DNA from 4 places in the Devosia chinhatensis genome. Region 4 is predicted to be linked to each of the others. Evidence: predicted binding sites of a transcription regulator. Region 4 holds the regulator's gene; each other region holds the start of a gene.
What was found. Region 4 encodes LexA, which represses DNA repair genes until DNA is damaged. Its sites were predicted from a motif close to TGTTCNNNNTGTGTTCNG; they were not measured.

Region 1 (7,942 bases), on a different contig from region 4:
TCGCGCGCAACGATATGGGCCATACGTTGATTTAGCTTTACGTCCGCATACTTTGCCAAGGGAGATATCATACGTGTCCAGACGCGTCCGCACCGCCGTTTTTCCTGTCGCCGGCCTCGGCACCCGGTTCCTGCCGGCCACCAAGGCCATGCCCAAGGAAATGCTGACAGTGGTGGATCGTCCACTGATCCAGTATGCCGTCGACGAAGCCCGCGAGGCCGGCATTGAGCATTTCGTCTTCGTCACCGGCCGCAACAAGGGCGTCATTGAAGATCACTTCGACCGCCAGTTCGAACTGGAGGCGACCCTGGAAGCCCGGGGCAAAACGCCGGCCCTGGACGAACTGCGCCAAGACCTGCCTTCGGCCGGGCGGACCAGCTTCACCCGCCAGCAGGAGCCCTTGGGCCTGGGCCACGCGGTCTGGTGCGCACGCGACATTGTCGGCGATCAGCCCTTCGCTCTGCTTCTGCCCGACATGGTTTTTCGCGCAAAGCCCGGCGTGCTCAGGCAGATGATGGACAGCTATAATGAGCGCGGCGGCAATATCGTGGGTGTCGAGGAATGCGACTGGGCCGACGTGTCGTCCTATGGCCTCGTCGTACGCGGAGCAGGTGATGATCGCGGCTTCGACATCGATGGCATGGTCGAAAAGCCCAAACGCGAGGATGCCCCCTCGAACCTGTTCATCTCCGGTCGCTATATCCTCCAGCCCGAGATCTTCTCGCTTCTGGCCGAGCAGACCAAGGGCGCTGGCGGCGAGATCCAGCTCACCGATGCCATGCAGACCCTGATGCAGCGCCAGAAGTTTTCCGGGGTCAAATACGAGGGCAAGGTGTTTGACTGCGGCGCCAAGTTGGGCTTCCTGACGGCCAATGTTGTCTTCGCCCTCGACAGGGACGATATCCGCGACGGTTTCCTCAAGGAATTGCGTAAGCTCGATCTCGAGGAAAGGCTCTGAGAGCCCCGATCAGCGTTTCAGCACCACGCCAATGCCGATCCGGTGCGTATCGAGCGTGCCGGTAAGGCTATTGTCGCGATGGACGAACGAGTAGTCGGCTGAAAGGCCTGTATGGCTGTTGAGTGTGTAGTCCGCGCCGGCGCCGAAGCCCCGACTGTGTTCCGTCTCGGCGCTGCCCTGCGTTTCTGCAAGGCCCCAATCCGCAGACGCGCGCAGCCGCAGCCAGGAATTGACCGTGTATCCGATCCCGGCGGTGGCGACGTGGGTAATGCGCGCCGCGCCAGCGCTGTCTGCGCCGCTCGGCCCCACATCGGTGGACAACGATGCGCTGAGCGCCAGTGTCGGATCGGGCGTGAAGGTTACGCTCGCATCGTAAAGCTGGGTCGCGAAGTCGCTGAGCCCGGCCTCTGAGAAATCATAGTGGCCCGCACCAATCGAGGCGCTGGCACTGAAGACGCTCCCCCATTGCCCGGCAATACCACCACGCAGAGCACTATTGGTTGCATCCGCGCGCAGGCCAGTCGTGGCCGACGCGTTGTCGTAGAGATCGCGCCCGATCGTGGCTTCGCTGAAAATCTCGAAGATGGGGGTCAGCTGGAAGCCCGCGCGCAAGCTGGCATCGACCTGCCAGACATTCTGGTCCGAATTGTCGGTGAGCCCGGTATCGAAACGCTGCGTCGGTCCGTAGACTGTCCGCTCGACGCCACCTTTAAGTGCCAGATTGACCCTGCCGAGACTGCGTTCGATGCCGAGACCGGCAGAGCCGGTCAGCACTTGTGCGGGCACGGCGACCAGCGGATTGGGGTCTGGCGTGCTCGCCAGAGGGCGGGTTACCCGCAAGGCAGCTTCGCCAGTGACGCGCGTCACGCTATCAAGCGCGCTGGCCGCGGAAATGCCAAGGCGCAGGGCCGGAACTTCAATCGTGGCCGAGCCATCCCAGGGGCGGGCAATTTCGGCATCGCCGGAAAGCGTCAGGTCGACGCGCCGCCCCTCCAGAACGGCGCTGAAGGCGGGAGCAAGGCTGGTCGAGAAGCTGCCGCCCGCAGTGCTGCTGCTGGTATAAGTTCCCTTGAGGCCGAGCGATGTATCGAGCTTGAACGGTGGGGCATTGGGCTGTTCGGCGATTGGCGCCGCGGGATAAACCCCGGGAGCGAGGCGATCGTCATGGAGCTTTGCGGCGTCCGGCTGCAGCGGTTCGGCCAGGACGACACCGGGTAGCGACAGGCTGGCGCCCAGCATCAGCAGCAATGTCCAATCGCGACCGGCCAATGCCTGCTCCGCCCGAAACTGCGATACCCGCCTGGCATCGTCGGCCCGATCCTTGCAGCTTATGGTTAAGGAAGGCTTTCCTCGACCGGCTCGACCCGCAGGACCGCCCCATCGGCGCCGGTAATGCGCACACGCTGCCCCGCCATCAGATCGGGGCCCGAAACGCGCCAGATTGTGTCGCCGACCGGCATCCGCCCGAAGCCATTGACGATCGGGCTGGCGAGAACCGCCTCCTGACCAATCAGCCGATCGGTGCGCTGGTTGAGTTCAGGCGCGGCGCTGGCCAAGCGACGATGGCGCGCAAGGCGCGTCCAGACGAGGATACTGCCCAGCGCCAGCGTGCCGAAGACCAGCCATTGCACCGGCCATGCCAATGGCTGCACCAGTGTCAGGAGCCCCGTCAAAATGCCCGCTATGCCCAGCCAGACCAGGAAACCACCTGGGACAACGAGCTCCAGCCCCAGCAGGATCAGGCCTCCCACGATCCAGGCCCACGGCCCATATGCTGCCGCTTGCGCGAAGAGTTCCATTTCGGTCCCCGTCAGCTGCGGTCGGCACCGGTGCTGGGCGGACGGCTCGATGGGCGCGTCGCACCTGCCGGTGTCTCGCCGCCAAAGGTTTCTCGGGCGATCTCGGCGATGCCCCCGATGGCACCGATGACGCTCGAGGCTTCTACCGGCAGCATCAGCAATTTCTGGTTTGGCGCAGTGGCGATGCTCTCCAGCGCTTTGATGTAATTATTGGCGACGAAATAATTGATCGCTTGCACATTGCCGGCGGCAATGGCGTTGGACACGAGCTCGGTCGCCTTGGCTTCAGCCTCGGCAGCGCGTTCACGCGCCTCGGCATCGCGGAAGGCGGCCTCGCGACGGCCCTCGGCCTCGAGCACCTGGGCCTGCTTTTCACCCTCGGCCTTGAGAATGGCTGCCTGGCGGCGTCCTTCGGCTTCCAGAATGGTGGCACGCTTTTCGCGCTCCGCCTTCATCTGCCGGCCCATCGATTCCACGAGATCCTTGGGCGGATCGATATCCTTGATCTCGATGCGGGTGATCTTGACGCCCCAGGGCGACACGGCCGTATCGACCACGCGCAGCACTCGGTCGTTGATCTCGTCGCGATGGCTCAAAAGCTCGTCGAGATCCATCGAGCCCATGACCGAGCGGATATTGGTCATGGTGAGATTGAGAATGGCGTTCTCGAGATTGGTTACCTCATAGGCCGCGGCCGAGGCATCGAGGATCTGGTAGAAGGTGACGCCGTTGGCCGTGACCGTGGCATTGTCGCGGGTGATGACTTCCTGGTGCGGAACATCGAGCACCTGCTCCATGACGTTAATGCGCTTGCCGATAACGTCGATGAAAGGGACGATGAGGTTGAGACCCGGCTTGAGGGTGCGGGTATATTTGCCGAAGCGCTCGATGGTGAAATTGTAGCCCTGCGGCACCGTCTTGGCGCCGGCAAACAGCACCAGGACCAAGAGGATAGCCAGAGCGACCAGCGCCACGCTCAGCCCGTCGAACCCGAATTCACCAAACATGTCCATGCCGCCTTTTCTGCCATCACGCCCGGTACATTATCGTGCCGGGCGCGCTCGTGCATACCCGCTTTCGAAAGGCGGCGGCAGATCGAGCTATTTCGCTGCCTGACAGCGGCCGGTCGGCTGCAGAGCCGCAATGGCGCGTGGGTCGCAACCAGTCCACAGGAAAGTCAGCCAGTCCTGCTGGTTGCCATAAAAGACATTGCGATCCACCTCGCCCTTGACGCCCGGCACGACGCCGGTCTGGGTATATTGCCAGAAGGTCCAGGGGCGGTTCTTGTAGCGCTCATGGGGTTCGGCAGCCGTGGAGCGCAGCCAGAACGTGTTGGGCAGATAGACGTCTTCAAGAATGTCGCGATGGAAATTCATGTCGGTATAGATGATCGGCAGTTTGCCGGTGTGACGTTCCATGGCGTCCAGCATGATGCGGATGCGCTCCAAAGCATCAGCCTTGCTGGGCTGTACCTTGCAGCTCGAATGATTGTTCCATTCCAGATCGAGCACGGGTGGTAGCGCGCTGGGATCGGCGGGTACCTGGCTGGCAAACCAGGCGGCCTGCTCCGCCGCCGTCGAACACCAGGTCATAAAATGATAGGCACCGCGCGGCATGCCGGCATCACGGGCCCGGATCCAGTTCTTCTGGAAATCGGGGTCGATGTAATCCTTGCCTTCGGTCGCCTTCATGAAGACGAAGTGGATGCCGGCCGCGCGCGCTTTGGGGAAATCGACATTTTCCTGATAGCGCGCCACGTCGATCCCCTGGATCGGCATGCCCCGCGCCCGGTCCACCCCCGCATGGGGCCGGTTGTCCCCGGGAATGGCGCCATAGAGCCCGCCGCCGCTGGCACAGGCGGCCAGCGCGACGGCCAGGACGCCGATAATGGCAGTGCGGGCAAAGTGCGAAAACGATCGGGTCATCGGGCCGATGGCCATGGGCAAACACTCGAATAAGACGGCAAAACTGGGATTTTATTCAACATGGGCAGGTTAATGGAGGTTTAGGTTAACCCTTGTGACGCCCAGTATGGTTAACGCGCCCTATTTCGTTCGCCATACGTTCTTGTCGGGCGGCACTTCCTTTGCTAACGTTTCGTTAAATTGGGGTGAGGACGGCATGGTTACCCGCGTTTCGACAGTCGCGTTTCAGGGCATCGACGCAGTGCCGGTCGACGTTCAGGTCCAGATCGCGCCCGGCCTGCCGGCCTTTATCCTCGTGGGCCTGCCCGACAAGGCCGTTCGAGAAAGCGGGGAGCGCGTCAGGGCCGCCCTCACGGCGTCAGGCCTTGGCCTGCCGCCCAAGCGCATCACCATCAATCTCGCCCCGGCGGATCTCCCCAAGGAAGGTAGCCATTACGACCTGCCCATCGCGCTCGGGCTGATGGCGGCCCTGGGGGTGATCCCTCAGGATGGTCTGGACGGTTTTCTGGCCTTGGGGGAGCTGGGTCTGGACGGACGATTGGCCCATGTCGGTGGTATTTTGCCGGCAGCCATTGCCGCCCAGGCGCAGGGCAAGGGCATCATCTGTGCTGCGGCTTCCGGGCCGGAGGCGGCCTGGGCAAGCGAGGAGATCGATATTCTCGCCGCGCCCAATCTGCTCGCACTGGCCAATCATCTTACCGGCCACCAATTGCAGGCACGGCCCCGGCCGGGCAAGCAGACTCTGGCGCCGGGCGAGCTGCCGGACCTTGCCGATGTCAGAGGTCAGGCCTTGGCACGGCGCGCGCTCGAAGTGGCCGCTGCAGGGGGGCATAACCTGCTGATGATCGGGCCACCCGGCGCCGGCAAATCCATGCTGGCGACCCGCCTCCCCTCCATCCTGCCTCCGCTCGCACCGCGCGAGCTGCTCGACGTATCCATGATCCAGTCCGTTGCCGGTGAACTCAGCGGCGGTCTGCTCTCCGACCGGCGCCCGTTCCGCGCCCCGCATCATTCCGCCTCCATGGCGGCCCTTGTCGGTGGCGGGCTCAAGGTCAGGCCGGGCGAGGTGAGCCTGGCCCATAACGGCGTGCTGTTTCTTGATGAACTCCCTGAATTTGCGCCCAGTGTGCTGGACAGCCTGCGCCAGCCGCTCGAAAGCGGCGAAACCGTCATTGCCCGGGCCAATGCCCGAATTTCCTATCCCAGCCAGGTGCAGCTGGTAGCGGCAATGAACCCCTGCAAATGCGGGATGGCGGGCACGCCCGGCCATGTGTGCAAACGCGGTGCCGCCTGTGCCGCCGATTATCAGGCCCGCATTTCGGGCCCCTTCCTCGATCGTATCGATATTCGGGTGGATCTGCCGGCCGTTTCTGCCTCCGACATGATTGCGCCGGCGGCTCCCGCCGAGTCCTCGGCCGTCGTGGCCCGGCGTGTCGCTGCCGCGCGTGAGCGGCAGAGCCAGCGTTTTGCCGGGGCTGGTCATCCTGGGGTCACCACAAATGCTATGGCCAGTGCCGCCCTTATGGAAAAGCTGGTGGCGCCTGATCGGGAAAGCCAGGCGCTGCTGCTGCAGGCGGCCGAGCGGTTTAACCTTTCCGCACGCGCCTATCACAGGGTCCTCAAAGTGGCCCGTACCCTGGCGGACCTTGCAGGTGTCGACACGGTGTCGCGCCCGCATATCGCCGAAGCCTTGAGCTATCGCCTCAATTTCGGCGCGGCTTGAGCGAGCAAGACCATGAGACACAGAATTTCGGCCGGTGTCCTTGCTGTTCACAAGGGAAAAATCCTGCTCGTCCGTCACTTTCGGCCCGGTCGTCATGATTTCTGGGCCGGTCCCGGTGGTGGCGTCGAAGGCGACGAGGACCTGTCGGCCGCTGCAGAACGAGAAGCGTTCGAGGAAACGGGCCTGCGCGTCAAGGCGCGCAACCTGGCCTATATCGACGAGCTGGTCGATGAGAGCGGGCGCATCGTCAAGTTCTGGTACCTCGCCGACTTTATCGACGGAGACATCGACGTCACGCGCAACCCTGCCGCCGCGGAATCCATTTTCGAAGCCGGCTGGTTCGACCGGACTGCACTCCCAGAAGGCCATGTCTTTCCAGAAGTGCTCAGAGACCGTTTCTGGGACGATTTGGAAGCGGGAACGCGATTCCCGATCAAGCTGCCTCTGCGACGCTCGATTTTCTAATAGGCGTTAGAGCGTTTTAACCGACAGCCGCGATCCTTTGTGTGCCATCGGGGGAGAACCATGTTGACAGGCAATCTGATGCAGTGGAACGACGCTCGCGGCTTCGGCTTTGTGGTCGGGGACGATGGCAAGCGCTACTTCCTTCATGTCAGCGAAATCGCGCGCATCGCCACGCGGCCACGTCAGGGCGACCGCTTACGCTTCGAGCCCGCCCTGGATCGGGAAGGCCGCCTCGTTGCGCGAAAGGCGGTGATCGCGGGCGCCAACCTCGCGGCTACACGAGACACATTGCGGCGCGGCCAGCCAAAAGCAGGCCGTCGGCTCGAATGGCGCTATACGCTGGGCCTTGTGCTCGCCTTCTCTATCGGTGTCGGCGTGCTCGAGGGGCGATTGCCGTGGGCGGTCCTGCCGCTCTACCTCATCATGGGCACAGTGTCCTTTCTGCTCTACCGCGCCGACAAGCGCTTTGCCGAAGAGGGTCGGTGGCGCATCAGCGAGGCCATGCTTCTGGCTTGCGATCTGGCCTTCGGCATTGTCGGTGGGCTTCTGGGGCAGGCCGTGTTCCGCCATAAGACGGCCAAACCGTCCTTTATTGCCTTCACTCTCCTGATCGGCTTTGTGCATCTGCTCTGGTTGATCGGCTTTGCGGCAGGGTGGATCCAAGCCTCTGATCTGCTGGAGCTGGCAAAGACAGTGGGATCAGTGTGACCCCTGTGGATAAGTGTTTCACGTGAATCGCGCCGCAACCCAGTTGCAGCGCGACTTGCGGGTCAATGAAACTGGGCTGCCTCGGTTGATTCCGCCATCGCAGTGGTGGCGCTTTGTCCCTCGCTCACCGTCAGCGACACCGCATCGAAATAGCTGGTTCCCACTTCCCGCTGGTGCCGCACGGCCGAAAAGCCATTGGCCTCGGCCGCAAACTCTGCCTGCTGCAATTGGGAATATCCCGCCATGCCGCGCGCCTTGTAGCTGCGGGCGAGCTCAAACGTGGTGAGGCTGAGATTGTGAAAGCCGGCCAGAGTGATGAACTGGTATTTATAGCCCATTGCCCCCAATTCGCGCTGGAACTGCT
Region 2 (7,942 bases), on a different contig from region 4:
TCAGGCCCTGGGCGTCTTCATCGACACCATCCTGATCTGCACCGCCACCGCGTTGATGATCCTTCTGTCCGGGGTCATGGTGCCGGGCAGCGAATTGACCGGAACCCCGCTGACGCAGGCGGCGATGAGCGTCCATATCGGGGGCGCCGGCCAGTATTTCATCGCCATCGCGATCCTGTTCTTCGCCTTCACCTCGATCATCGGCAATTACTCGTACGCCGAGAACGCCATGGTCTTCCTGCGCCTGGGCAATCGCACCGGCCTGGCGGTGCTGCGCGTGGGGGTCCTGGCCATGGTGGTCTGGGGCGCGTTCGAGAGCGTGGCGACCGTCTTCAACGCGGCCGACGCCTCCATGGGCCTGATGGCCAGCGTCAACCTGATCGCCATCGTGCTGCTTTCGGGCACGGTGGTGAAGCTGACGCGCGACTACCGGGCCCAGCGCAAGGCGGGCAAGGAACCGCTGTTCCATGCCGCCGACTATCCCGAACTTTCCGGCAAGATCGACCAGTCGATCTGGAACAGGCACGATCCGGGTTGATCGCTTGGGGCACGGGGCGAGCCTTGCTCCCGTACCCCGCCCCGGCGGGCGGGGGAGGCCGCCACAGCTTCACAAGCTGCCCTTCTCCCCCTATAAGGCCCCACCATATCCAGAATTCACTAATATCGGAGTGCGCGAATGGCCGGCCATTCACACGCCAAGAACATCATGCACCGCAAGGGCAAGTCGGACGCGATCCGTTCGAAGATCTTCTCCAAGCTCGCCCGCGAAATCACCGTGGCGGCCAAGATGGGCCAGCCCGATCCCGCCTTCAATCCGCGTTTGCGCCTCGCCATCACCAATGCGCGCTCCCAGTCCATGCCCAAGGACAATATCGAGCGGGCCGTGAAGAAGGCCTCGGGCGGCGATGCAGAGAACTATGACGAGATCCGCTACGAGGGCTATGGCCCCGGTGGCGTGGCGGTCATCGTCGAGGCTCTGACCGACAACCGCAACCGCACCGCCTCCAATGTGCGCTCCTATTTCTCCAAGAATGGCGGCGCCCTGGGTGAAACCGGTTCGGTCGGCTTCATGTTCGACCGCGTCGGCGAAATCACCTATCCGGCCAGCGCCGGTACCGAGGACAAGGTGATGGAAGCGGCCATCGAAGCGGGCGCCGACGACGTCGAAAGCGACGAAGACGGCCATTACATCTATACCTCTTTCGAGAGCATGGCCGAAGTCGCCTCCGCGCTCGAAGCGGTGCTGGGCGAAGCGGAATCGGTCAAGGCGATCTGGAAGCCGCAGAACTCGACTCCCATCGACGCCGAAAAAGGCGCGACGCTGATGAAGCTGATCAACACGCTCGAAGAAGACGACGACGTCCAGAATGTCTATTCGAACTTCGACATGAGCGATGAAGACGCGGCCAAGCTGGCCTGATCGCGGCCTTCTGCCGGAAAAAACGACGCAAGGCGGTCCCAACGGGCCGCCTTTTTTGTATCCGCGACGGTTTGGAGAGCGCGGCTCACCCGCACAGCCGGGGTCTCCGGCCAGGGTGTGGTCTAGGCCGCCTCGATGAGGCTGACGCGGTCCCGGCCGGCAGCCTTGGCCTCATAGAGCTGCATATCGGCAAGCCGATAAAGCGCGCGAAAATCGCTTTTGCCGCGAACGATGGTGCCACCGATGCTGATCGAGAGCGGGCAGCCCACCCCGTCGGTAACGAAGGCCAGGCGCGCTACGGCCGCCCGCAAGCGCTCGGCAATGCGGGCAAGGTCCGCCGGGCTTATGGAGGTAAGGAAAATGCCGAATTCCTCGCCACCCAGCCGCCCCACCAGCGCGCGATCGCCCATCGTCTCCCGCAGGGTCCCCGCGATCAATCGCAGCGCATCGTCGCCCCGGTCATGGCCATGATTATCGTTGATGGATTTGAAATGGTCGACGTCCACGACCAGCAGGGCGGCGCTCAACGTCGTGGTTTCGAGGATCCTGGTGACCTTGTGGGTAAAGGCGCCGCGATTGAGGCAGGAGGTCATCCAGTCATAGGTGGCCAGCGTCTGCAATTGCTCATTGGCCACGCGCAATTGCTCGTTGCGGAAGGTGAAGAGGGCAATGGAGGGGCCGCCCAAAAGGATCGGCATTACGATCGAGACCATCAGGCCCTGGATATTGATGCCTTGTGAAAACGTCTCCATGATCACATTGGTGACGATGATCGACATGATGACGGCAATGGCGGTGAGCAGGCTCGTGATGCGGTAGACCCGCATCCATGCCCGTCGGCCGAGCGTCGTGCGCGCTCCATGCATTCTCGATAATTCCCCCGCGTCCAGGAGCAAGCCTAGAGGCGCGTGATGAATAGAGCGTTCCGCAATTGGGTAAATTTTGGGATACTGAGCGTTGTTTCTGCTTTGTTCACTTTGGCCTTGGTAGGTTGCGGCGGGACGGATAGAGGTAGGGCCATGACACAGGCGGTACGAATCATCGGGATCGATCCGGGGCTGCGGCGCTGCGGCTGGGGCATTATCGAAGCCCTGGACAACCGGCTGCGCTTTGTGGCCGGAGGCACGCTGACCCCGCCCGTGGACGGGCCCTTGTCCGATCGTCTGGCGGCCTTGGCCGAGGGGCTCAATGGGGTGCTCGATGCCCATCGCCCGGATGAGGCCGCCGTCGAAGAAACCTTCGTCAATGCCGGGGTTCGGTCGGCACTGATCCTGGGCCAGGCCCGGGGGGTGGTGCTGGTCACCCCGGCCCTGCGCGGCCTGCCGGTGGCCGAATATGCGGCCAATCTGGTCAAGAAATCTGTGGTGGGCACCGGCCACGCAGCCAAGGACCAGGTGGGTTTGATGGTTCGCACGCTCTTGCCGGGTGCGCAGGTCAAGGGCGCCGATGCGGCTGACGCGCTGGCCATCGCCATCTGCCATGCCCACCATCGCATTTCCGCCCGTCGTATGGGAGTTCCGGCATGATCGGCAAGCTCAAGGGCCTCGTGGATTCCTTTGGGGATGACTGGGTTCTGATCGATTGCGGCGGCGTCTGCTACCAGGTGTTCTGTTCCTCGCGCACGTTGCAAAGCCTGCCTCGCGTCGGGGAAGCCGCCGTGGTGTTCATCGAAACCATCGTGCGCGAAGACCTGATCCGCCTTTATGGCTTTTCCGGCGAAGCGGAAAAGAGCTGGTTCACTCTTCTGACCAGCGTGCAGGGCGTCGGTTCGCGCGTGGCGCTGGCCATTCTCTCGGTCATGTCGCCGGCTGAATTGTCGAGCGCAGTGGCGCTTCAGGATAAGGCGATGATCGGCCGGGCCAATGGCGTCGGGCCGAAACTGGCGCTGAGGGTTGTGACCGAGCTCAAGGGCAAGGTGCCGGCGATCGGCGCGGTCGATGCGGGCACGCTCGGCCTCCAGGCCGCGCTGGGCGACGGTGTCGCGGCCGGCAATGTGGCCGATGCGGTTTCCGCACTCACTAATCTGGGCTATTCCAGCGCTCAGGCCTCGGCCGCGGTGGCGCGGGTCGTGGCGCGCGAAGGCGACGATACGGCCACTGAAAAACTCATCCGCCTGGGCCTGAGGGAATTGAGCGCTTGACCGACCTGACTTCCGCTTCCGCCGGCCGTGACGACAATCTCGATGTGTCGCTGCGTCCATCCGGCTTTTCGGACTTCGTGGGCCAGGCTGCAGCGCGGGCCAATCTGGAGGTCTTCATCCAGGCAGCCCGACAGCGCGGCTCGGCGCTGGACCATGTGCTGTTCGTCGGCCCGCCCGGCCTGGGCAAGACCACCCTGGCCCAGATCATCGCCAAGGAACTGGGCGTCGGCTTTCGTGCCACGTCCGGCCCGGTCATTGCCAAGGCGGGTGATCTTGCGGCGCTGCTCACCAATCTCGAAGAGCGCGACGTGCTCTTCATCGATGAAATCCACCGCCTCAACCCGGCCATCGAGGAAGTGCTCTATCCGGCAATGGAGGATTTTCAGCTTGATCTGATCATCGGCGAGGGGCCCGCGGCCCGCTCCGTGCGCATCGATCTGGCCAAGTTCACTCTTGTGGGCGCCACGACCCGTGCGGGCCTTCTGACTACGCCGCTGCGCGACCGCTTTGGCATTCCGGTGCGGCTCAATTTCTACACGCCCGAGGAACTGGTGCAGATCGTGACGCGCGGTGCAAGGCTCCTGGGCATGCCGATGGCGCCCGATGGCGCCATGGAAATCGCCCGGCGGTCGCGTGGCACGCCGCGCATTGCTGGCCGGCTTTTGCGCCGGGTCATCGACTTCGCCATGGTCGATGGTGCCTCCGAGGTCAATCGCGCCGTGGCCGACAAGGCGCTGATCCGGCTCGATGTCGATGCGCGCGGGCTCGACCAGCTCGACCGGCGCTATCTCACCACCATCGCCGATTTCTACAATGGCGGTCCGGTGGGCATCGAGACCATCGCCGCTGCCCTCAGCGAGCCGCGGGACGCGATCGAGGAAATCGTCGAGCCCTATCTCTTGCAGCAGGGCTTCATCCAGCGCACGCCGCGTGGTCGCATGCTCACCGCCATCGCCTTCCAGCATATGGGCAAAAGCGTGCCGCAGGGCTTTGTCGGCATTCAGTCGAGCCTGTTCGAAGAGGGCGAAGAATGAGCCGCCACGTCATCAGCTTTCCCATCGAGGGGCAGCGCTTCAACTACCGCGTGGCCGGTATCGTCATTGTCGACGATCATGTGCTGGTCTGCCGCGAGGATGACGACAACTATACCATGCTGCCCGGCGGCCGGGTCGAGCTGGGCGAGCGGAGCCGTCTGAGCCTGGCGCGGGAAATCGAGGAGGAACTGGCCATGCCCGCCAGCGTGGGTCGCCTGATCGCCACGTCCGAAAGTTTCTACCGGCGCGAGGATCAGGACTTCCACGAGCTGGGCTTTTTCTACACGGTCGAACTTGTCGGGCAGGGGCCCAACGGGCAGTCGCCGTGGCTCGTCCGGCAGGACGAGGGACATGATCTCTCCTTCCACTGGGTGCCGCTGGCCGGGTCGGCGCTCGAGGATGTCAACCTGCTCCCGGCCTGGCTGCCGGATTTCCTGCGCAACATCCCCGACGCGCCCACCCACATCGTCGGCGACACCAGATGAGCGCCCATCGTTTCCCCGTCCGGATCTATTACGAAGACACCGATTTTTCCGGCAATGTCTATCACGCGGCCTATCTCAAGTTCTTCGAACGGGCCCGCACCGAATTCCTGCGCGACGCCGGCATCCATCATTCCGAACTTGCCAGGGACGGCATCGCTTTTGCGGTCCGATCGATGAATATCGACTTCGTCGCCCCGGCCCATATCGACGATATGCTGACCGTCCTCACCGAGCCGCTCGATGCCAGCGGCGCCCGCCTCACCTTGCGGCAGACAATTCTGCGTGAGGAGGTTCTGCTGACCAAGGCTGAGCTGGTCGTGGTTTCCATCAAGACCAGCGGCGGCCCGGCTCGCCTTCCCTTGGCCATAAGGGATCTGGTGCGACACTCAACGCTAACAGTCTGCTAGCGAAGTCCCCGTTTCGGATTCGGTTTGTTAACTCTTTGGTGACCATAAAGGGCACAAAGGGAGATTTGCATCGTGCCGGCCGGTCAACGGCCCGGAATACGGGGCATTTCTCTTAATTTTGACAGATTTGGTCCCCATCGCACCGACGCTGGGGCCACGCATGTAAGCCGGGCCGAGAAGGAATTTTCATGGAAGCCATGGATGCAGTAGGAGCCGCCGCTCCCCATACCGATCTGTCCATCTGGGGCCTGTTTATGATGGCCGACATCGTCGTTAAGTCGGTGATGATCGGGCTGCTCGTCGCATCGGTCTGGTGCTGGGCGATCATCATCGACAAGACGATCAGCTATCGCCGCATGAAGGCGGAGATGAACCGCTTCGAGCGCACGTTCTGGTCCGGCCAGTCGCTGGAAGAGCTTTATCAGCAACAATCGGAAAAGCCATCGGGCGGCCTGGGATCGGTCTTCGTGGCCGCCATGAAGGAATGGAAGCGGAGCCACGAGCAGAACGCCGCGAGCTTTGTGGGCATGCAGCAACGCCTCGACAAGGTGCTCGACGTCGCCATCGCCCGGGAAAGCGAGTTCCTCGAAAAGCGCCTGGGCTTCCTTGCCACGGTGGGCTCGGCAGGTCCGTTTATCGGGCTTTTCGGCACGGTCTGGGGCATCATGAATGCCTTCACCAACATAGCGGCGTCCTCCGACACCAATCTTGCCGTGGTCGCCGGGCCGATCGCCGAAGCCCTGTTCGCGACCGCCATCGGCCTCGTGGCCGCTATTCCAGCGGTTATCGCCTACAACAAGCTCTCTTCCGACGCGAGCAAGATGATCGGCCGGCTCGAAGGCTTCGCGGACGAATTCTCCACCATCCTGTCTCGTCAGCTCGAAGCGCGGAGCCGCTGACATGGGCATGGGTGGTGCAGCGGGCGGAGGAGGCGGTGGCGGTCGTCGCGGCCGTCGACGCAAAAAATCGGGCGTCATAAGCGAAATCAACATCACGCCCATGGTGGACGTCATGCTGGTTCTGCTCATCATCATGATGGTGGCAGCGCCGATGATGACGGCCGGGGTCAGTGTCGACCTGCCGCGCACGGCGGCGGGCGAAATGCCAAGCCAGACGCGGCCGATCACCGTTGCCGTCACGCCCGAAGGCGCGATTTTCGTGGACGAGAATCCGGTGTCGGAAGCCCAGCTGCTGACCAGCGTGTCCGAACTGGCGACCCCCGAGGATCGTATTTTCCTGCGCGGCGACACCACCGCCAATTACGGTACGGTCATGCGCGTCATGGGCATGCTTTCCGCCGCCGGGTATTCCAAGATCGGGCTCGTCACCGAGCGCGAGAGATAGGCCGGGCTGATGCGTACGGGCCTGACGGTTTCGATCTCCGCACACGTTCTGCTGCTGGTTCTGGGTCTGATCAATCTTGGATCGACCGAGCCGCTGCAGACGAGCGTGCAATCCATTTCTGTCGACCTCGTGCCCATCGAGGAATATTCCAATATCCGCATGGGCCAGCTCGACAGCGATGTCGTCGAGACCAATACGCCCTCGGTGGTCGACACGGATACGCCTGCGGAACTGGCCCAGCCTACGGGCAATACGCAAGAGAACCAGGTCACCCCGTCGCCTGCGGATGTCCCCACACCGGCCCCGGTGACGCAAACGGCACCGGCCCCCGAACAGCAACCCGAGCCTGAGCCCGAGCCGACCCCGGAACCAGAGCCTGAACCCGCCCCCGCACCGGAACCCGAGCCGGCGCCGGAGCCCGAGCCTACGCCGGCCCCCACGCCGACACCGATCGCTCCGACCCTGCCCCAGACCCGGCCGGCCGATCTCGTGCCGACACCCGCCCCTGCGCCAGAACCGGAACCTGCGCCGGCCCCGGAACCGGAGCCGACACCCGAGCCGACCCCCGAGCCCACACCGGCCCCGACCCCCGAGCCGGCGGCGGCGCCGCAGGTCAATGTCGCTCTGCCGACAGCGCGTCCAACCGACCTCGCTCAGGTTCGCGAGCAGGCTTTGGCCGCCGAAAGGCGTCGTCGAGAGGAAGCCGAACGCCAGCGTCAGGCGGCGGCTGCTGCGCAACAGACGCGGCCGACGCCGCCGTCGACCGCGCCAAGCGATACGGCTGCCGATCAGATCAACAATATCATCAACAATGCACCCACGACCGGGGGCACGACGGGGCAGGGGGGATCGACCACCCTGGGCGACACTACCGGCACGTCGGCGCGCCTCAGCCAGACCGCGATCGATGGATTGGTGGCGCGGATCAAGAATTGCTGGAACCTCTTGCCCAGCGATTTCAACAGCGGCCTCAACGTGACCCTGCGCGTATCGATGAACCCCGATGGCAGCGTCAACGGCACGCCGCAGGTTGTTTCCGCCGATTCCTCGCCCGCGGGACAGGGCATTGCCCGTGCCGCCCAGCGCGCGGTGATGCAGTGCGGCCCTTATTC
Region 3 (7,942 bases), on a different contig from region 4:
CCTGCGGCTGGCCTGATGAAGCCGTTTGCGAGGTTGACGGCACGGCCGGAACTAAAGCTCGCCGTAGTGGCGAGGCTGGTGCTGGTCCCACTGATGGTGAGGCTTCCCGAGGTGTCGCCGAGATTAGCGTCGGCGGACACCGCAAGGGTTCCTGCCGAGACGGTAGTCCCTCCACTATAGGTGTTGTTCCCCGACAGTGTGAGGGTGCCGCCGCCCACCTTGGAGACGACACCGCTGCCGGATATGGTGCCGCCAAAGGTGAGGGCATCACTGCGGGAGAAGGTGAGCATCGCGTTGTTCGTGACGTTACCGGTCAAGCTGCCGGTCGCTCCGGCATTCCCGATCTGGAGCGTGCCTGACGATATGGTCGTGCCGCCCGAATGGGTGTTGGCGCCCGTGAGGATCAAAGTGCCGGCGCCGCTCTTGGTGAGCCCGCCCGATCCAGTCATCCCGCTCGAAATGGTCGTCGTCCCCGAAGGACTGATGGTCGCGGCGCCGGTGAGGGAGATGGCGCGCGCAATTGTTATCGAAGAAGTGACCAGCGTGCCGCCTGCCATGGTCAGGACGCCGCTCGTATTGCCCAGGCGAGATTCTGCGTTGATGCTTACGGTGCCGGAATTGATGGTCGTGCCGCCGGTATAGTCATTGACCCCGCCGAGAACCAGGGTCCCGGCCCCTGACATGGTCAGACCGCCGGATCCGCTGATTTTTCCGTTCCATGTCAGGGTGGCACCCGATGCCGGCGCGAAGGCACCGCCGCTTCCGGACAGGGTGGTGACGCGCGAAGTGGTGAAGGTTCCCGTAACCGCCAGCGTGCCCCCAGAAAGCGTGAGCGACCCGATGCCTCCAAGGCCGCTGTTCGCCGCGATCTGGAGCGTGCCACCCGCAATGGTGGTGCCGCCAGTATAGGTGTTCGTGCCGGAAAGAATGAGCGTACCGCTGCCAGTCTTGTTAAGCGCGCCACTGCCCGACAGCACACCGGAAAGCGTCGCGCTATTACCGCTCGTGTCGATGAAAGCCGTCCTGCCTGAACCTATCGTCATCGCGTTCGACGTGGTCAGGTTTGATCCGACGGCCAGGGTTCCACCGCCGAAAGTGAACGTGCCGGTGCCGCGGATGCCGTCCGTGCCGCCGACCGTCAGCGTGCCGCCGTTCAGGTTGACCGTGCCGCTGCCCGAGCCGAAGCTCAGATAGCTTGAACCCGAAAGAGTTAGCGATCCACCCGTCAGGTTCAGGGTGCCGGTTGACCCAGTAACACTGGCGAGCAGGAGCGGCGTTGCGACAGTGGCCGACCCGCCCGAAATATCAAAAGTACCGGTGCCCCCTGCGGCGGCGCCGAAGACGATCTGTCCTGAACCGCCAACATTCTGCACGGACAATGTGCCGGCAGAGAGTTCGTATGTCCCTGATCCGCCCGTGCCGTAATTGGACACATCGCTGCCGAAGCTGATCGGAAACTGCAGCCCAAGGGTCACGCTGGAGCCCGCGCCGTGCTGCCTGATGACGCCGACGCCCTTGGAATCGCCGACATAGAGCTGCCCGCCGGCAAAGCTGCCGGTTGTCATGGAGAACTGGGCGTTGTCCGAAACGATCAAGGTTCCGGTCGCTGCAGTCCCGGTGCCGCCGCCGCCCGAGGTGCGCGAGCCGATATAGGCCGTCATGCCCCCCGAGCCGGCATCGAACACGCCATCGCCCGACAGGGTATAGGTGCCCGACCCGCCCTGCGTGCCGAGGTCGAGCGAGCCAGCGCTGCTGAACCGCACCACCCCGCCGGATTGGGTAATGGCTCCGGTTACGCCGTTCCCTCGCCCTACGGCGAGGCCGCCATAATTCAGGCTTCCCGCGTTCGCGACATAGAGCAGCTCGCCGGCGGTGATGTTGAGGCTGCCCGTGCCGCCTGTCGTGTTGGTGGCGCCGCCACCCACCCAGATACGCCCGATCGAAGTCCCGGGAGCGGTGCTGGTATCCGCAAGATTGACCTGGAGGGTGCCGCCGCTGATGTTGAGCGTGCCTGATGAACCGCTGCCATTGCCCAGCTCAATTCGGCCTGCACTGGTCCCCGAAGTGGTGTCCAAAGTCAGGATCGATCCAGAGAGCAGTGTCAGCGTAGCATCGCCATCCGGATTGCCGACCTGAAAGGGCGACGTGTTGAACGTCAGCGATACGAAATCGCCAGCGCCGGGCAGTATCCAGTCCGGCCCGGCGACGAAAGTGCCGCCTCCCTGCGCCGTGATGGTGTCCGGCTGGCCGCTCGTAATGGTCGCGTCTACCGCCGCCTGCAGGCCGCTCGTGTCCGTGACGATTACGCTGTCGGCAAGAGGGCTGCTCAGTGCGGCAACTTGCAAAACAGCGGAGAGCACAGCGATGCCCACGCGCAGCCGCGCCGCGTGTCTTCGAACAACACCCACCAGTTCGCCCCACCGCCCTCAAACAACCTTGGCTACTGGCTCGTCCTCGAATCCACCAAGATATTAAGATTGCTATGAAAACATCCAATATTTGTAAAGCTAGCGTTCCGTCTGCAGCGTCGATTTTTCTTGGTGGCTAAATCAGTTCTTGCTGATTGACGGTCTGCAGCAAATTTCTCACGTGCCAGCCCAGCGCAATCGCTGGCGACAAGTCGTCGTAGAAGGATTTGTTGAGGGTCGCCCTCGAGGCATTTCCGGAGCGTCTAGAAGCCCGGTCATGACCAGCGGTATCGATTAGACCCTAGTGAGATTGGTCTGGGAAGGCGACCTTGGGCAAACCGGTCATCCAACTGCGACGCAATTGAACGACCGAAGACTAGATGAGACTGCGAAAAGCCGAGGTTTTTCGGGGCTTTGAATGGTAGCGGAGGAGGGATTTGAACCCCCGACACGCGGATTATGATTCCGCTGCTCTAACCAACTGAGCTACTCCGCCCCAAGGGCTGCGATCATGCGATCGGTGCGCGCCTTACTAAGGTTGAGAGACTGGCCCTGTCAAGCGCCTGCTGAGGCGCTTCAGGTTTTTTCCAGGCCCGCCATGAAATCCCGCACCAGGACGAGGTCCGCCTCGAACTTTTCGCGCTCCCGCGCCCGACTTTCCGGGTCCGGAATGCGCAGCAGGTAGGAAGGGTGATTGGTGATAAAAAGCGTTGAGCCATCAGGCATTTGCAGGGGTTGGCCGCGCATCTTGCCAATGGTGACGCTGGCCTTTCCGAGAAGGCTTTGGGCGGCCGTGGCGCCAAGAGCCACGATAACTTTGGGCCGGACAAATCCGATTTCAAGCCCAAGCCAGAACTTGCAGGCCTGAACCTCCCCGCCATCGGGCCTCTGGTGAATGCGCCTCTTGCCGCGGGGCTCGAACTTGAAATGCTTGACGGCGTTGGTGACATAGACCTTCTTGCGGTCGATACCCACCTTTTCGATAACTTGATCAAGTACTTGGCCGGCGGGACCGACAAAGGGCCGACCCTGCAGATCCTCCTGGTCACCGGGCTGCTCACCGACGAACATGACGTCTGCCATTTCGGGGCCTTCGCCGAAAACGACCTGGGTGGCATGCTCGTAGAGCGGGCAACGCCGGCAGCTTTGAACGGCCGCTTTGGCGTCGTTAAGCGACTGAATTTGTTCGATTTCTTCTGGAATTTCCACCTTTCGGCGCAGGTGCCGGGCCGGCGGCTGGGTGGCGGCGCGCTCGATCATGTCCTGCTCCATGGTCCTGGCATTGCGGATCAAGGGGGCAATGGCGGCGGCCTCGGGGAGGTTGCGCCAATATTTGACCGGCATTTCGCTTTTCATCATCGAAACCTTGAGCCGCGCCGGATTGAAGATCGAGACGTAATAGGTTTTCCAGTCTTCCTCGACCGCGTCTTCAGCGGGGACGTCACTCTTACGACCGCCGGGACCAAAGCTTAGATTTTCCGTGTCCCACCAGGCACTTGCATAGGGCGTCACGATGCCCCAATGCATGCCGGCGAAGCGTCGGGCGAAGAAGGGTGCGGTGGCTTCGAGCGTGAAATGATCGGGCTCGAACCAGGCGACAAACCGCTCCTGGCCGGCCTCGTCCAGCACCTGCCGGAAGCGGACGAAGGCCTTCATCTTGTGACTGTCGCGACGCACTGCAGAGGCCATTTTCGCTAACAGACTGTTAACCCTGTCCGTCGCATCAGCCAGCAAACGGCTATCAGACTGTGAACGCCAGAGCACATCATAGAGCAGCGCGAAGCGTTGTGGCTCTGAGTGCTGGATCACCTGCCCGGCAAGCTCGATGAAAGCACGCGGCACCGACCCGACCACACCCTGAGGCGCAGCCGGTAGTTCGTCGGAGCCGAACAATTCACCGCCGCTGTCACCGTATTGCCAGACGATGTCCTCGGGCGCGATGTGGGCCATGAGCAGACGCCGGGCCTGATCGCGCCATTCGGCAGGATCATTGGGGCGTTCGAGCCGGACGCGATACATTAAAACAGGCTCAGCTGTTCGGGCGGCGGCGCCAGCTTCTGGCGCAGGCGTGCATCGTCGGTCAGCCCACCCGGCGACCAGTCAGCGGCGGCGATGAACGGCCGCACCTTGTCGATGGAGGCAGTGAGACGCGCAACGTCGTCCAGCCGCAGGCGGTGATGGCGGCGCGAGGCGATGATGCGGTTGACCGCGTTGATGCCCAGGCCCGGCACCCGCAGCAGGACTTCCCGCTCCGCGCGGTTCACGTCGACAGGAAAACTCTGCCGGTTCTTCAGCGCCCAGGCCAGTTTCGGATCGATGACCAGATCAAGATCGCCATCCTCGCCGCCCGAGACGATCTCGGGCACGTCGAAGCCATAAAAGCGAATGAGCCAGTCTGCCTGATAGAGACGATGCTCGCGCATCAGCGGCGGGGGCTTGAGAGGAAGGCGCGATGAGGCATCCGGGATCGGGGAGAAGGCGGAATAATAGACGCGCTTGAGCTGGTAGCCGGAATAGAGCCCCGCGGCACGCGTCAGGATGGCGGCGTCCTTTGCGCCGTCCGCGCCGACGATCATCTGCGTCGACTGGCCGGCTGGCGCAAAGCGATCCTTCTTGGCCTTGAGCTTTTTTTCCGGCGCGGCTTCGTCGAGCTTGCCGCGCAGCCGAGCCATAGCCGTGCGAATTTCGGACGGACGCTTTTCCGGTGCGAATTGCTCCAGTGCGCCATCGGTCGGCAATTCGATATTGGTGGAGAGCCGATCGGCCCAGCGCCCAGCTTCAAGGAGAAGCTCGGGCGCGGCGTTGGGAATGACCTTGAGATGGATATAGCCGGCAAAGAGGTGGTCTTCGCGAAGGGTACGGGCGACCCGCACCATTTCCTCCATCGTATGGTCGGGAGACTTGATGATGCCCGAAGACAGAAACAGGCCCTCGATATAATTGCGCCGGTAGAAATCGAGCGTCAGCCGGACTACCTCGTCTACCGAAAAGCGGGCGCGTTGCACATTGGACGATGAGCGATTGATGCAATAGGCGCAGTCATAGATGCAGAAATTGGTCAGCAGCAGCTTGAGCAGGCTGATGCAGCGGCCATCGGGGGCGTAGGAATGACAGATGCCGCTCCCCTCGGTTGATCCGACGCCCTTCGTGGCCGATGAATTGCGTTTCTCGCTGCCGCTTGAGGCGCAGGACGCATCATATTTGGCGGCATCGGCCAGAATGGCCAGCTTGCGGGTCAGGGACAGGGCAACCATATCGTTCATCCTTTGTTCTGGATGAATAGCTGGTATGGTCGGCCGGCGCATGTCAAAAAGACATGCCTCGGCTTTTTGTGAACGGCCAGAAGGGGGACGCCAGGATGAGCCATCGGATCTATTCGACCTCGGTTGCCAGCGTCTATCCGCTCTATGTGCAAAAGGCGCAGCGCAAGGGGCGCAGCAAGGCGGAAGTGGACAGAATTTTCCACTGGCTGACGGGGCACGACGCGGAGAGCCTGGCTGCCGAACTGGCGACCGGCGTGACCTTTGAGGATTTCTTTATCCGGGCCCCTGCCCTCAATCCTGACCGTCGATTGATCAGGGGTGTGGTCTGCGGCGTGCGGGTCGAAGAGATCGAGGAGGATGTGATGCGCGAGATCCGCTATCTCGATAAACTCATCGACGAACTGGCCAAGGGCAAGGCGATGGACAAGATCCTGCGCGCCTGATCGTCCGTCCACAGGAGTTAAACGATGATCGACCTCGACCGATTGCCGAAAGAAGGCCCGATTACCCTGATCGCGACCTTTACCGCCCGACCCGGCCAAGCAGAGCAGGTCGCGACCCTATTGGCCGGCCTGGCGGAAAATGTGCGGCGCGAATCGGGCAATCTGGCCTTTGACTGCTATCGGCGGCACGACGATGAGCACGCCTTCGTGGTCTATGAGATCTACCAGGATCGCGCCGCTTTTGCCGAGCATGTCGGTGCCGAGTACGGCGCCACCTTCAACGCGGCACTCAACGAATTGATCGTCGAACCGCATTCCATGCTGACTTTTCTCGGACCGCTGGCCGCACCTGATATCGAAGCTGTTCAATAATCGGTACCAATCCGTTGCGATTGGCTGACTTTGCAACGATGACAGGTGACCATACATTCCGTCTCGAACACGGCGCATCGGCGTCGCATGAGGAGACATGCACATGACACTCGAACTTGGCGGCATCCACCACCTGACGGCCGTGACCGCAGATGCGCCGCGCAATCTCAAATTCTACACCAAGACGCTCGGCATGCGCCTGATCAAGAAGACGGTGAACCAGGACGATACGTCAGCCTATCACCTCTTTTATGGAGATGGCGTCGCCTCGCCCGGCGCCGACCTGACCTTCTTTGATTTTCCCACTCTGCGCGAGCAGCGCGGCAACCACACCGTTGGCCGCACCGGGCTGCGCGTCGACAGCGAGGAGACGCTGAACTGGTGGAAGGAGCATCTTGAGGCCAATCAGGTCTCGACCTCCGGCATCAAGGATCGGTTCGGTCACCTTTCGATGGATTTTGAGGATTTCGAAGGCCAGCGCTTCCGCATGGTGATCGACGAGCACAATAAGGTCGTGCCCTGGGCCAAGTCGCCCGTGCCGGCCGAACGGCAGATCATCGGGCTTGGGCCCATCACCCTGTCCGTGCCCAAGCTCGAACCCACCGACGCCATGCTGACCCGCGTGATGAATATGCGGCAGGTGCGCAAATATGCTGCGCGCGAACGCAATGCCGAGGTCTTCGTCTATGAAATGGGCCCCGGCGGTCCGGGCGCCGAACTGCATGTCTCTGTCGATCCGAGCCTGCCCAATGCGCGGCCCGGTGCCGGTGGCGTCCATCACGTCGCTTTCCGCACCCCCAACCAGGAAACGCTGCGGGAATGGATCAGCCACGTCAATTCGTTTGGCATCCGCTCGTCGGGTGAGGTGGAGCGGTTCTATTTCACTTCGCTCTATTTCCGCGAGCCCAACGGCATCCTGTTCGAATTGGCGACCGACGTTCCCGGCTTTGCCGCCGACGAACCTATGGAAAGCCTGGGCGAACGCCTGTCGCTGCCGCCCTTCCTCGAAGGGCACCGCGCCCAGATCGAAGCCGGCCTCAAGCCGCTCGAATAACGCGTCTCGTTCGGCATCGTCGAAAACCCTGGAGCGGCTCCCTTGTCACGAGGGAGCCGCTTTGCCGTTCAGTTCCGGCCGAGGCGCTGCTTCATCAACTCGGCTTCGCGCTGGCCGAGCTCGAAGGCTTTCTGCCGGATCCAGTCATTGGCGCTGGTCTCACCGTCGCGGGCCAGACGCCGATTGTACTCGGGCACCAGCGCCTCCACGGCCCGGCGGATACGGGCCTCCGCTTCGGCATCGAGCGTAATCTCCTGAGCAGGGATTGGCTGCGCCATGACGGATGGCATGGAGAGGGTGAGGGTCAGCAGGGTGGCGGCGAGAATTTTGCGCATCGTGACATCCTTTTCTTGCTGCTGATAGGACGGATGGAGTGCCGCGGACCTTGGTGGGATGCGGCGG
Region 4 (7,942 bases):
TAGAAGGGTTTCCAGCAAGGCCTCCAAGTCCGGATGCGGACGATTTAGGATGATGATGATGAGTGCAGACACTGGCGGCGCGGGCAGCCGCAAACTGAGATCGCGCGCCTGGTTCGACAATCCCGACAACCCGGACATGACCGCGCTTTATCTTGAGCGCTACATGAATTACGGCGTGTCGCGCGAGGAATTGCAGTCGGACAAGCCGATCATCGGCATTGCCCAGACTGGGTCGGACCTCAGCCCCTGTAATCGCCACCACATGGTTCTGGCCGAGCGCCTGCGCGAAGGCATTCGCGAAGCCGGCGGCATTGCCATCGAGTTCCCGGTGCATCCGATCCAGGAAACGGGCAAGCGCCCGACGGCAGGTCTCGACCGCAACCTGGCCTATCTCGGCCTGGTCGAAGTTCTCTATGGCTACCCGCTTGACGGCGTCGTGCTGACCATCGGCTGCGACAAGACCACCCCGGCCATGCTGATGGGCGCGGCCACGGTCAACATCCCCGCCATCGCTCTGTCCGTGGGGCCGATGCTGAACGGCTGGCACAAGGGTGAGCGGACCGGTTCGGGCACCATCGTCTGGAAGGCGCGCCAGCTCCTGGCCGCTGGCGAGATCGATTATCCCAAGTTCATCGAGCTGGTGGCCTCTTCCGCGCCGTCGACCGGCTATTGCAACACGATGGGCACGGCTTCGACGATGAATTCTCTGGCCGAGGCGCTGGGCATGCAGCTGCCCGGTTCTGCGGCTATTCCGGCGCCCTATCGCGACCGTCAGGAGATGGCGTACCGCACCGGCAAGCGGGCGGTGGAGATGGTGCACGAGGACCTCAAGCCCTCCGACATCCTCACCAAGGAGAACTTCCTCAACGCCATCGTGGTCAACTCTGCCATCGGCGGCTCGACCAATGCCCCGATCCATATCAATGCCATTGCCCGCCATATCGGCGTCGACCTCAATATAGACGAATGGCAGAGCCACGGGCTCAAGGTGCCGCTGTTGGTGAACCTGCAGCCGGCGGGCGAATATCTGGGCGAGGACTATTACCATGCCGGCGGTGTTCCGGCGGTGGTGAACGAGCTGATGGGCCAGGGCCTGATCCACGAGAATGCGCCCACGGTCAACGGCAAGACCATCGGCGAGAATTGCCGGAACACGGTGATCGAGGACGACAAGGTCATCCGGCACTTCGACAATCCGCTCAAGGCGGAGGCCGGGTTCCTGGTGCTGCGGGGCAATCTGTTCGACAACGCCATCATGAAGACCAGCGTGATCTCGCCCGAGTTCCGGGAGCGCTACCTCTCGGACCCGGTTCATCCGGGTATGTTCGAGGGCAAGGCGGTGGTGTTCGACGGTCCGGAGGACTATCACCACCGCATCGACGATCCCTCGCTCGAGATCGACGAACATACACTGCTGTTCATGCGCGGCGCGGGCCCGATCGGGTATCCGGGCGCCGCAGAAGTCGTCAACATGCGGCCGCCCGATTACCTGATCAAAAAGGGCGTGCATTCGCTGGCCTGCATCGGTGACGGTCGGCAGTCGGGCACATCGGGTTCGCCTTCCATTCTCAATGCGTCGCCGGAAGCAGCGGCGGGTGGCAACCTCGCTATCCTCAAGACCGGCGACCGGGTGCGGATCGACCTCAACAAGGGCGAAGCCGATATCCTAATCTCGGATGAGGAAATTGCATCACGCCGTGCGGCTCTCGAGGCCGATGGCGGCTACAAATTCCCCAAGCACCAGACACCCTGGCAGGAGATTCAGCGCGGGCTGGTCGACCAGCTCGGCAGCGGCGCGGTTCTACGTCCGGCGGTCAAGTATCAGCGGATCGCCCAGAATGAAGGCATTCCGCGCGACAATCACTGATTGCTTCGCGCCATCACATATGGCCGGCCCCGAGATGATTGGGGCCGGCTTTTTTTTCGAAGCGAACCCGGCGAGGCGTGGCCTCGGGTAAAAGGTGCGCAAAAGGGGTGAGACGTCCGCCTCGCCGGGTCGACAGGCCAGTGTTCCGCTTCTCTCGCCCCGTGCCGACATGCCTGCCCGCACCGGATCGACTGGACTTCATCTCCGGCGCTGTTGCCGCAAGATGTCGCCGAGATGGCAAGACAGCCACCATCCTGGCAATCCGCAGCCCGGCTTATGGGTCTGCAGGGAGAAAAACGGGCTTCGATATGGGCGACCCCACATCACCTGCCATTGCCGCCCAACCACTCGTCATGACCGCGCTTCAGGAAGCAATGGCGCAAGGATAGGCTCAGCGAATGGTGCCGGGGATAAGTGGCTTGGTGACAATCGGGCGCAAACGCAAAAAGCCCGCCATGGGCGGGCCTTTCCGACAGCGCAGACATTTGCTCAGTATTTGCGAAGCAGGCCCACGAGACGACCCTGGACCTTCACCCGATCCGGCGGGAATATGCGGGTTTCATAGGCGGGGTTGGCCGCCTCGAGGGCCACCGTGTCGCCCTTGCGGCGCAGGCGCTTGAGGGTTGCTTCCTCATCATCGACAAGCGCCACGATGATCTCGCCGGTGGATGCATGTTCCTGCTTCTTGATGAGCACGGTATCGCCATCGAAAATGCCGGCTTCAATCATCGAATCACCACGCACCTCAAGGGCATAATGCTCGCCTGCGCCGAGCATTTCGGGCGGCACAGCGATGGTGTGGGAATGGCTCTGAATGGCCTCGATGGGCGTACCAGCGGCAATGCGCCCCATGACGGGAATGGAAACCGGACGGGCATAATCATCGGACAGACCGCCCGAGCGGGCCGGCGGGGACGCCACCTTGCCCAGATTGCCCTCGATGACGGAGGGCTCGAAGCGCGCCTTGCGACCGCCCAGGGACGGGTTCATCGAATCGGGGAGCTTGACGACTTCAAGCGCGCGGGCGCGATTGGGAAGACGGCGGATGAACCCGCGCTCTTCCAGCGCAGTGATCAAACGATGGATGCCGGACTTGGACGCCAGATCAAGCGCATCCTTCATTTCATCGAAGGAGGGCGGAATGCCGCTTTCTTTCATCCTTTCGTGGATGAACATCAGCAATTCATGTTGTTTGCGCGTCAGCATCGGCCCTCGACCCCAGAATCGGAACATAGACGGAACGACTATAAGTGTTCCATTTATGTTCTGCAATAACCCGTGCGGAATTCTAGAAGGCGTCGATGGGCAGGGCTTCAACGAGCGTGCCCGCGCGCTGGCCGGGATCGTTCTCGGGTTGCACGATCAGCATGTCCGCGCCCGCCAAGGACGAGGTGTGGCCGCTGTCGGTCTGGGCAATCGGCAGGAGGTGCGGTCCTTCCGGCAAGTGGACCAGGCTTGCGCGCATGAAATGGCGACGGGCGGCATTTGGCGGCGTATCGGCCGCCAGCGGAAGACGCCAATGCTCGGGCTCATCGAGACCCAGCCAGGCGCGCAGGGTCGGCTTGATGAAGACCAACGCCGTCACCATGGCCGACACCGGATTTCCGGGCAGGCCGAAGACGAGCGTCTTGCCGCGCGTTCCGAACATCAGCGGCTTTCCGGGTCGCATGTTAATGCGCCAGAAGTCGAGGGTGACGCCCATATCTTTCAAGGCATCCTGCACCAGATCGTGTTCGCCGACCGATGCGCCCCCGGTGGTTATCAGAATGTCGGGGGCGGCGGCAAAGGCGTGCTCCAGCCTGTCGCGAAGAGCGTTAGCTTGGTCCTCGACGATGCCGTGGTCGGTCATCGCTTCGGCATAGGGGGCGAGCATGGCGCCGAGGCCGAAGCTGTTGGACGCCACGATCTGATCCTGGCCAAGGGGCGTGCCGGGCAGAACCAGTTCGTCGCCGGTGGCCAGGAGGCCGATCCGCGGGCGGCGGGAGACGGCGAGCGTCGCGGCATTTGCGGCAGCGGCCACCGCGATGCGCATGGGCGTCAGGCGCGTGCCGATGTCGATGAGGCTCTGGCCATTGGTGAAATCATTGCCGCGCGGGCGGATGCTGTGGCCAAGGCGGGCAGGGGCAGTGAACCGGACAAAATCGCCCTCGCGCACGGCCTGTTCCTGCATGATGACGGTATCGGCGCCGGCGGGCACGGGCGCGCCAGTGAAGATGCGAACCGCTTCCCCTGGAGCAATGCTTCCGGCGAACGCGGCGCCGGCCTGAGACATCCCGACGATCCTCAGGCGTGCGCCTTCCGCGACATCGGCGGCGCGCATGGCATAGCCGTCCATGGCGCTGGCATCGAAGGGCGGCTGGTCATGGCGTGCGAGGAGCGGCTGGGCCAGGACGCGACCCTCCGCGGAAGACAGAGGGACCTCTTCGGCCACGATTTCGGGCACATGGGCGAGAATGGCCCTGAGGGCGTCTTCGACGGGCAGGAGGCTCATGACGTGCGCACGAAATCGCCGGACTTGCCGCCCGACTTTTCGACCAGGCAAAGATCGGACACGACCATGGCGCGATCGATGGCCTTGGCCATGTCGTAAAGGGTGAGCGCGGCGGTGGACGCGGCCAGCAAGGCTTCCATTTCCACACCTGTTTGGCCGGTGGTTTCGGCGCTGGCGAGGATCAGTAATGAGGCTTCGCCATCGGCTTTTATGTCCACGCTGACATGGGTCAGCGGGATGGGGTGGCACAGGGGAATGAGATCTGCGGTCTTCTTGGCAGCCATGATCCCGGCAATGCGGGCCGTGGCCAGCGCATCGCCCTTCTTGAGCCCGCCTTCGAGAATCGTGGCGATGGTCTCGGCCTGGCCGGACAGGCGTGCCTGCGCGACAGCCCGGCGACGCGTAACCGCCTTGTCACCGATATCGACGATGTGGGCCTCGCCCTTGTCATTGAGATGGGTGAGGCGCGGGGAAGTCATGGGCTGACCGTTTCGGGAGCGCCCTTGAGCAGGGTGCGCGTGGCGGCAATGACATCCTCCTGTCGCATCAGGCTTTCGCCGACAAGGAACGTGGCGACGCCGCAGCGGTCGTCGAGCATGCGCAGATGTTCGTGGTTGACGATGCCGCTTTCGCTGACCAGCGTGACGCCGTCGGGGATGCCGGCCGCCAGGGTGATAGTGGTTTCCAGCGTGGTCTCGAAGGTGCGCAGATTGCGGTTATTGATGCCGATGAACCTCGATTCGAGCGCCAAGGCACGGTCCAGTTCGATGCGGTCATGGACTTCCACCAGCGCATCCATGCCCCATTCATTGGCGGCGTCGATGAGGTAGCGGGCCACGTCGTCGCCAATGGCGGCGAGGATGATCAGGATGCAGTCCGCGCCCCAGGAGCGGGCCTCGGCGACTTGATAGGTTTCGAACAGGAAATCCTTGCGCAGCACCGGCAGGTTGGTGGCGGCGCGGGCCTCGATCAGGTAGCTCGGCGAGCCCTGGAAGCTGGGGCGATCGGTGAGCACGGAAAGGCAGGCCGCACCAGCCGTTTCGTAGTCGCGGGCGATCTGGGCCGGATTGAAATCGGCGCGGATCAGTCCTTTGGAGGGGCTGGCCTTCTTCACCTCGGCGATGAGCGCGTATTCGCCCCTGGTCCGCTTGTCCTTGAGGGCCTTGAGAAAGCCGCGCGGAGGCGGCTGGTCATGGGCCTCGGCAACCACTTCGGCCCAAGGTCGCATGGATTTGGCGGCGGCGATTTCCGCGCGCTTATAAGCTTCGATCTGCTTGAGAAAGTCGGTCATTCCGCTCGTCCGTTCGATACCGCCACGAGGCGGGCGAGAGTTGATTTGGCCTTGCCGCTGTCGATGGCCTCGGCGGCCATTGTGATCCCTTGTGCAAGATCAGGCACCTTGTCGGCGACGAAAAGGGCTGCGGCGCTGTTCATCAGAACAATGTCCCGATAGGGGCCGGGCGCGCCATCGAGAAGCCGAGTGAGCGCGGCTGCGTTGTCGGCCGGATCGCCCCCGCGCAAGTCGTCTAGCGTGACCCGCTGGATGCCGAACTGCTCGGGCGTGATCTCGAACGTGGTGAGGCTGCCGCCCTCGATCTGGGCGACATGGGTCGGGCCGGTGGTGGTGATCTCGTCGAGGCCATCGCTGCCATGAACGACCCAGGCCTTGATGGCACGGTTGGCGAGAAGGGCAGCGGCGACCGGCTCGACCCATTCCTCGGCATAGACACCCAGGACATAGCGGCGGACGCCAGCCGGATTGGATTGGGGGCCCAAGAGATTGAAGAGGGTGCGCGTGCCCATGTCGACGCGAGTCGGGCCGACATGGCGCATGGCCGGGTGATGATTGGGCGCGAACATGAAGCCGATGCCGGCATCGCTGACGCAGCGGGCAATGGCGTCGGGGCTGAGATCGAGCTTTACCCCAAGGGCCTGCAGGGCTTCGGCGGAGCCGGACTTTGACGACAAAGCGCGATTACCATGCTTGGCAACCGGGATGCCGGCGGCGGAGACGACGATGGCGCTGGCGGTGGAAATGTTGAGCGTTCCGGCGCCGTCACCGCCCGTGCCGACGATGTCGATGGCATTTTCGGGGGCGGCAACGGGGATCATCTGTTCGCGCATGATGGACACCGCGGCGGCGATCTCCACCACGGTTTCCCCCTTGACGCGCATGCCCATGAGAAATGCGCCGATCTGGCTGGGCGTGGCTTCCCCGGCCATGATCAGCCGCATGACGCCGCGCATTTCCTCACCGGTCAGATCCCGGCGAGACGCGATCTTGTTCAGAGCCGACTTGATGTCCATTACGCCGCCTTCCTGCTGTTGAAGTCGCGGGCGATGTTGAGAAAGTTCTGCAGCAGGGCATGGCCGTTTTCGGAGGCGATGCTCTCGGGGTGAAACTGCACGCCATGAACGGGCAGGGACTTGTGCTGCATGCCCATGATGAGGCCATCGTCGGTGGTGGCGGTGACTTCGAGGACATCGGGCAGCGTCTCGGCCTTGACGATAAGCGAATGATAGCGCGTGGCTTCGAAGCCGGCATTGAGGCCGCGGAAAATGCCTTTGCCGTTGTGGGTGATCCTGCTGGTCTTGCCGTGAAAGAGGCTGGGTGCGCGGATGACGTCGCCGCCCAAAGCCTGACCCATTGCCTGATGGCCGAGGCAGACGCCCAGCATCGGGATTTCACTCTTGAAGCGGTCAATGACAGCAAGGCAGATGCCAGCTTCATTCGGGGTGCAGGGGCCGGGGGACAAAACGATCGCCTCGGGCGCCATGACGGCGATGTCCTCAAGGGTAATCTTGTCGTTACGGCGCACAGTGATGTCGGCGCCAAGTTCGCCCAGGAAATGGACGAGGTTGTACGTGAAACTGTCGTAATTATCGATGACGAGGGTCTTGGTCATTTGGGCGCTGCTTCCTAACCATGGGGTCGTTCCCGCGCTTGCAGGAACCTCTTTATCAGAGCTGACCCCGCCATCGAAAAACGGAGGGCCCCGCATATGCGGGGATGACATGGTGTGTGCCGACGATCGTGCTCACTGTCCCACCTTCGCTTCGCCGGCATAGCGTAGCGCCTCTTCGGCGGCGCTGAACAGGGCCCGCGCCTTATTCTCGCATTCAAGCTGTTCCAGCTCGGGCTGGCTGTCCGCGACGATGCCGGCGCCGGACTGCACATAGAGCTTGCCGTCCTTGACGATGCCGGTGCGCAGGACGATGCAGGTGTCCATGGTGCCATCGGCGCCGAAATAGCCGACGCAGCCGCCATAGATGCCGCGACGCGAGGTTTCGAGTTCGTCGATGATCTCCATGGCGCGAACCTTGGGCGCGCCCGAGACGGTGCCGGCGGGGAAGCCGGCGGAAAGGGCGTCGACGAAATCATATTGCGGATCGAGCACGCCGACCACGTTGGAAACGATGTGCATGACGTGGGAATAATATTCGAGGAAGAACTTGTCCGTAACCTTAACGCTACCGGTCTTGGCAACGCGGCCGACATCGTTGCGGCCCAGATCGAGCAGCATCAGGTGCTCGGACAATTCCTTGGGGTCCGACAGCAATTCATCCGCCAGTTCCTTGTCCCG

Region 1: VE26_RS14560 (YifB family Mg chelatase-like AAA ATPase) is a predicted target of LexA. The motif match lies at 4,809-4,826, and genes of this name have one in related genera.
Region 2: ruvC (crossover junction endodeoxyribonuclease RuvC) is a predicted target of LexA. The motif match lies at 2,379-2,396, and genes of this name have one in related genera.
Region 3: VE26_RS11755 (putative DNA modification/repair radical SAM protein) is a predicted target of LexA. The motif match lies at 5,665-5,682, and genes of this name have one in related genera.

What each region holds. Positions count from the first base shown of each region.
Region 1 is NZ_JZEY01000061.1:848,970-856,911, forward strand. Features, by position in the region: gene galU (UTP--glucose-1-phosphate uridylyltransferase GalU) at 74-958, shown strand; gene VE26_RS14540 (outer membrane beta-barrel protein) at 968-2,227, opposite strand; gene VE26_RS14545 (NfeD family protein) at 2,293-2,757, opposite strand; gene VE26_RS14550 (SPFH domain-containing protein) at 2,769-3,764, opposite strand; gene VE26_RS14555 (glycoside hydrolase family 25 protein) at 3,858-4,697, opposite strand; gene VE26_RS14560 (YifB family Mg chelatase-like AAA ATPase) at 4,879-6,405, shown strand; gene VE26_RS14565 (NUDIX domain-containing protein) at 6,418-6,870, shown strand; gene VE26_RS14570 (DUF1294 domain-containing protein) at 6,931-7,578, shown strand; gene aceA (isocitrate lyase) at 7,641-7,942, opposite strand, start outside.
Region 2 is NZ_JZEY01000061.1:225,770-233,711, reverse strand. Features, by position in the region: gene VE26_RS11515 (alanine/glycine:cation symporter family protein) at 1-538, shown strand, start outside; gene VE26_RS11510 (YebC/PmpR family DNA-binding transcriptional regulator) at 677-1,420, shown strand; gene VE26_RS11505 (GGDEF domain-containing protein) at 1,543-2,286, opposite strand; gene ruvC (crossover junction endodeoxyribonuclease RuvC) at 2,440-2,946, shown strand; gene ruvA (Holliday junction branch migration protein RuvA) at 2,943-3,560, shown strand; gene ruvB (Holliday junction branch migration DNA helicase RuvB) at 3,557-4,594, shown strand; gene VE26_RS11485 (NUDIX hydrolase) at 4,591-5,079, shown strand; gene ybgC (tol-pal system-associated acyl-CoA thioesterase) at 5,076-5,486, shown strand; gene tolQ (protein TolQ) at 5,684-6,385, shown strand; gene VE26_RS11470 (ExbD/TolR family protein) at 6,387-6,830, shown strand; gene VE26_RS17175 (cell envelope integrity TolA family protein) at 6,840-7,942, shown strand, end outside.
Region 3 is NZ_JZEY01000061.1:283,957-291,898, forward strand. Features, by position in the region: gene VE26_RS11740 (autotransporter-associated beta strand repeat-containing protein) at 1-2,408, opposite strand, end outside; tRNA gene VE26_RS11745 (tRNA-Met) at 2,828-2,904, opposite strand; gene VE26_RS11750 (UdgX family uracil-DNA binding protein) at 2,985-4,427, opposite strand; gene VE26_RS11755 (putative DNA modification/repair radical SAM protein) at 4,427-5,662, opposite strand; gene VE26_RS11760 (DUF2200 domain-containing protein) at 5,767-6,114, shown strand; gene VE26_RS11765 (putative quinol monooxygenase) at 6,139-6,486, shown strand; gene VE26_RS11770 (ring-cleaving dioxygenase) at 6,590-7,540, shown strand; gene VE26_RS11775 (hypothetical protein) at 7,609-7,875, opposite strand.
Region 4 is NZ_JZEY01000054.1:1,373,050-1,380,991, reverse strand. Features, by position in the region: gene VE26_RS06630 (IlvD/Edd family dehydratase) at 59-1,867, shown strand; gene lexA (transcriptional repressor LexA) at 2,357-3,073, opposite strand; gene VE26_RS06620 (molybdopterin molybdotransferase MoeA) at 3,156-4,358, opposite strand; gene moaC (cyclic pyranopterin monophosphate synthase MoaC) at 4,355-4,837, opposite strand; gene trpC (indole-3-glycerol phosphate synthase TrpC) at 4,834-5,649, opposite strand; gene trpD (anthranilate phosphoribosyltransferase) at 5,646-6,665, opposite strand; gene VE26_RS06600 (anthranilate synthase component II) at 6,665-7,264, opposite strand; gene trpE (anthranilate synthase component I) at 7,397-7,942, opposite strand, start outside.